DNA from 2 places in the Bacillus sp. ABA4_010 genome. Region 2 is predicted to be linked to the other one. Evidence: riboswitches for the same ligand, from Rfam matches in the RefSeq annotation. Region 2 holds a riboswitch; the other holds the start of a gene.

Region 1 (2,204 bases), 1.1 Mb from region 2:
CTCTGGCTGTGAAACAGTTATTGCAAACATGGTCGCAAAAGAAATGAACTTCCAATTAGACGGTATCGATTTTGATATTCGCGGTGAATTCGACCCACGCGGCTTAATGGGTGACGCAAGTGTACGTCCATACTTTGAAAAAGTTATCATTGATGCATCTGTTAGAACAAACGAATCTGATGAGCGCATTCAAGAACTTCAACAAAAAACAGATGCTCGCTGCCCTGTCTTCACAACATTACAAGCAGCTGACATCGAAATGGTAGTCAACTGGAAAAGAGCATAATGAACAAAAAGAGCCCCGGCACATGGAAATTTCATGCTGGGGCTCTTCTGTTAAGGTCACTTAAGCAGATGTTACTAACTTTGCACGGAAGCTAGAAGTCACTGGTTTTTTTTTAGGGGGAAGCACTGTTTTTAATCACAGTCAACTTCATTTGAATAGAAATGTTTATTATCAACTATAGGCTCTCTGCTTGAATAAACTTTCAAAGGTTCACCTAAGCGGCTGTCGCCAATCCCGCAAGGGGGGCCAAAGCCGCTTGCCAGACAAATATTTTACTAGACTCTTTTGTCAATATTATGTATGATTACATGGTAATTACAACTATACATAATCGAGCGGCATGGTGCTGAAAATGTTCATTTTTAGCTTAAAAGGGAAGTCCGGTGAAAGTCCGGTGCGGTTCCGCCACTGTAAGTGGGGAGAGACCTTGCATGATGTCACTGTTTCTACAAGAAACGGGAAGACGCAAGGAATTGTTGATCCACGAGCCAGGAGACCTGCCATGTTGCGGATGCCATTAGCCTGCGGGAATAGGGAAGGTGTCACGTTCGGGATATAAACAGCTACTGTACAAGAAGAGCGTTTTCGTTCTTCTGTTGCTTTGATACGCTAATTGACCGGTGATTTCGTGTACAAAGCCCTTTGCTTATGAAGCAGAGGGCTTTTTCATTTTCCTTTCTCGCCCTTTCCAGAAAGGCATCTGCTCAAAGTGGATGCAAGTTGTAAAGTCCAAATATTCAAAAGATACAAAGGGGGAGAACATGATGAACAGCCAATCGAAAAGAATCGTAGCGTTTATGCTTACATTTTTACTTTTGCTTGCACAAGTAGTTGGCGGCTTTGCGCCTGTTGGACAGGCGGAAGAAATTACGTTGGCACAAAAAGTAGAAGAGCAACTGACAGATACGAAAGAATATTTTACATCGTTGCCGGCTCCTAGAGATGATTGGGATGCTTTTGCTTTTTATTTAGCGAATAAACCCGTCAGTTTATCATACGTAGAAAGTCTAGTTAATAAAATTAAGGGGAATAACGGAAATTATAGCAAAACGACAGATCTTGCGAGAACGATTATTGCGTTAAATGCTGCTGGTTACAATCCATTAAATGTAGATGGAATAAATTTAGTTGAAAAACTATACAACAAAGAAATGAGTCAAGTGAGTGCAGAAAATGATGCAGCATGGGCTCTTTTAGCTTTTGACAGTCAAAACTATGACATTCCGAGCGATGCTAACATCAACCGAGAGCTCCTTTTAGATCATCTTGTAAGCAAAAGCCTGTCAACAGGCGGATGGGGCCAATCGGCGATTGATCCTGATATTACAGGAATGGTCATGAGCGCTTTAGCACCATATAAACAGAAGTCAGAAGTGGAGGCTGTTTTGAATCAAGCAGCCGAGCGATTGGAAACAGTTCATCCGGTTAACAGTAATAGCTTAGCTCAAATGATTCTTGGGTTAACAGCTGCTGGTATTGACCCTGCTTCAGATGATTATATCTATAATAATGAAAATTTAATAGAACAGCTTTTAAGCTTTGCGTTTGCCTCTACTCATGAATATAAAGGACAGTTCCGTTGGACAAGAGGTGATGATGAAGCGAATGAGATGGCAACACAGCAATCTTTATTTGCTTTAGAAGCATATGATCGTCTTGTAAAAACGGGAACAGGTGTTATTTTCCAAGAAATTAGCGGAACCGTCCAGCAGCCTGGGACGTCTGAAGTAGCGACTGTCCGCATTGTTCCTTTAAATAAAGCAATTGCAAAAGGGGAAACCGTTCAATTAACGGCTGAAGCAAAAAATGGGGAAGGAACTGTTGTAGAAAATGCTTCTTTAGGATGGAGCAGCTCCAATGCGACGATTGCAGAAGTGAGTAATCAAGGACTTCTGACTGCAAAAGCAGTGGGAACTGT
Region 2 (2,204 bases):
TGCATACTCCTGTGAATAGATCGTGAGTCCGCTGACGTTCATCGCCATTATTTAATCTTGTATCTAAAAACGAGAAAATATCTTTATGCATCACGTCAAGAAAAACAGCAATCGCTCCCTGTCTTTGACCTAACTGATCAACACTAACCGCAGTATTGTTAAGCTGCTTCATCCATGGAATTCAAAATTGTTACTCTTCATTTTAAAAATGAAGGGATAGGTCATTTCTGCCTATCTCTCTATGTCGCCATAGAGTTCAGACTATATCATTATCCATTATTTAAATGGATAGGCGGATCGGATTATAAAATTACTTTCATAACCACCTAGTCGTTGAACCTTCTTCCCAAATCAACTTAGGAAGCTTGGCTGCTGATTAACCGCAATCTCGGATTTTTAGGGGTCAATACGTCATTACTGCGTATCATCCTACCTTGATATACTCGGTCTTTCCAGCAATTGACCGCCTTTTTATACAAACATTACTGCCTGCAGGCGCTATTCCTTAACGCCACTTGAAACCCCTTTAAACCCTTTAATATCACTTCCTCGGCTTCTTACCTTGCCTAGATATGCGCCGATACCTCCACCGTTTTTACTAACAGTCGCAATATCTGTATTGCTATCATAAATTCCTCTCAAACTATCATCAACTGTATCGATAAAGCAGCTTGATAGTTGCCCGTAGCTTTTTCCTGCATTCGCCAATGTCGGTGTGGCCACAGTCATGTATAAATTAGAAAGAGCCCAGTAAGCTTCTTTAATCAGTTCAATTCGCTTATCTTTGGACTCCTTCATCATTAACGCCATCGCAATGATTAAAAAACGTTCTTGCGGCAGTTCGTAAATTTCTCCGCTATGCGATTTAGCCAAGTAACGGTCCGCTAACGTTAACACCCCGATGTATGTAAACAAAAGATCCCGCTCCGGCACGATAATTCGTTCAAGCTCTTCCATCTCTTCCTTCGAGTATTCCTGCAACAGCTTTTCACTGTAAATGCCTGTATTCGTCAATGTTTGAATCAAGCTGTAGAGTGAACCGTATTTTTGTTGAACATCATAGCCTCTCGAAACAGAAGCTTTTTTATAAAGCTGATCTAAATAAATTTTTGCTGCGGCATATGTCCATTTCGGCTCATCCATCGAGATTCGTTCTAAAGCAGATAATATAAGTAAATTGCTAACTTGTTCTTCTGTCATTTCTTGGCGATGTGCTACAGCCTGTCCAATCTTTTCGTTGTATAAAGAAAAATCTAATTCAGGAAATGATTGTGCCAATTCCTCTAAGTAGATTGTTAGATGTTCGCTGTGCGGTGCATATGTGTTTTCCAAAACATTCCCTCCCTATTAATAAAAAAACGCCCATCGGATTTCGATGAGCGGATAGAATGAAAGGACAAAATGATGCACGCGGCACCTTTTGTACTCGCATTCTATCCTCTCAATTCCCGAAGAAGATAGTACGATATGAAAATAGGCAGGTCTCCTGACTTATGCATCATCTTACTTTAAGGCCTTCCCATGAAGCTGCTTCACAGTGGTTTCCTTATTTCATCAGCAATTACAGTTGCGGGGACAGTTCTGGATTCTCACCAGATTCCCTTTTCAGTTGCGGTCGCAACACCTATTTCACCGAGTAACACAATATGTTGTATTTTTTATTTTTAAAAACAACTATATCTTGTTGTCTTGTTTATTATAAAGGCAATTTTTACATCTGACAACCATTTTCTCACTTTCCCTACTTTAAATTAAAATGCAATTTTCGACAAGAGGGGAGCACAAAACGACCATTTATTCTGTATGAGTAGGCAGTAAAACCTTCACTCCAACGTCCTGAGTAATCAAAAGCATCGAAGTAAAAGAGGACGAAATCCCCGCCAATGGACGTTTCCTTTAGTAGCGCTTATATTGTTTTTGATTATATGTAACACGCGTCAAAACATCTCGATTTATGTCTACACCGATTCCCCTTCCTGATGGAACGACGATACTTCCGTCTTGCACCGTCACTTCTGGAAGGATTACATCTTTCTCCCAATAGCGGGATGATGCAGAAATATCGCCAGGAATTGTAAAACCCGGCAGAGAGGCAAGCGCAATATTATGAGCACGTGAAACGCCTGATTCAAGCATTCCCCCCACCCATAAATCGACCCCCTCATTCCAGCACATATCATGAATACGCTTCGCTTCCGTTAACC

The links. Region 2 has a riboswitch for cobalamin ahead of ACXAEO_RS01325 (ribonucleotide reductase N-terminal alpha domain-containing protein). Riboswitches for the same ligand answer to the same signal wherever they lie in the genome.
Region 1: it holds a riboswitch for cobalamin, as region 2 does, so the genes downstream of both, ACXAEO_RS06680 (S-layer homology domain-containing protein) here and ACXAEO_RS01325 (ribonucleotide reductase N-terminal alpha domain-containing protein) in region 2, are expected to answer to the same signal.

Annotation. Positions count from the first base shown of each region.
Region 1 covers NZ_JBSWUN010000003.1:1,105,014-1,107,217, forward strand. Annotated here, with positions in the region: gene ACXAEO_RS06675 (OsmC family protein) at 1-286, shown strand, start outside; cobalamin riboswitch at 611-805, shown strand; gene ACXAEO_RS06680 (S-layer homology domain-containing protein) at 1,048-2,204, shown strand, end outside.
Region 2 covers NZ_JBSWUN010000003.1:26,164-28,367, reverse strand. Annotated here, with positions in the region: partial or broken gene ACXAEO_RS01330 (ribonucleoside-diphosphate reductase subunit alpha) at 1-181, opposite strand, end outside; partial or broken gene ACXAEO_RS01325 (ribonucleotide reductase N-terminal alpha domain-containing protein) at 508-1,332, opposite strand; cobalamin riboswitch at 1,460-1,643, opposite strand; gene menC (o-succinylbenzoate synthase) at 1,897-2,204, opposite strand, start outside.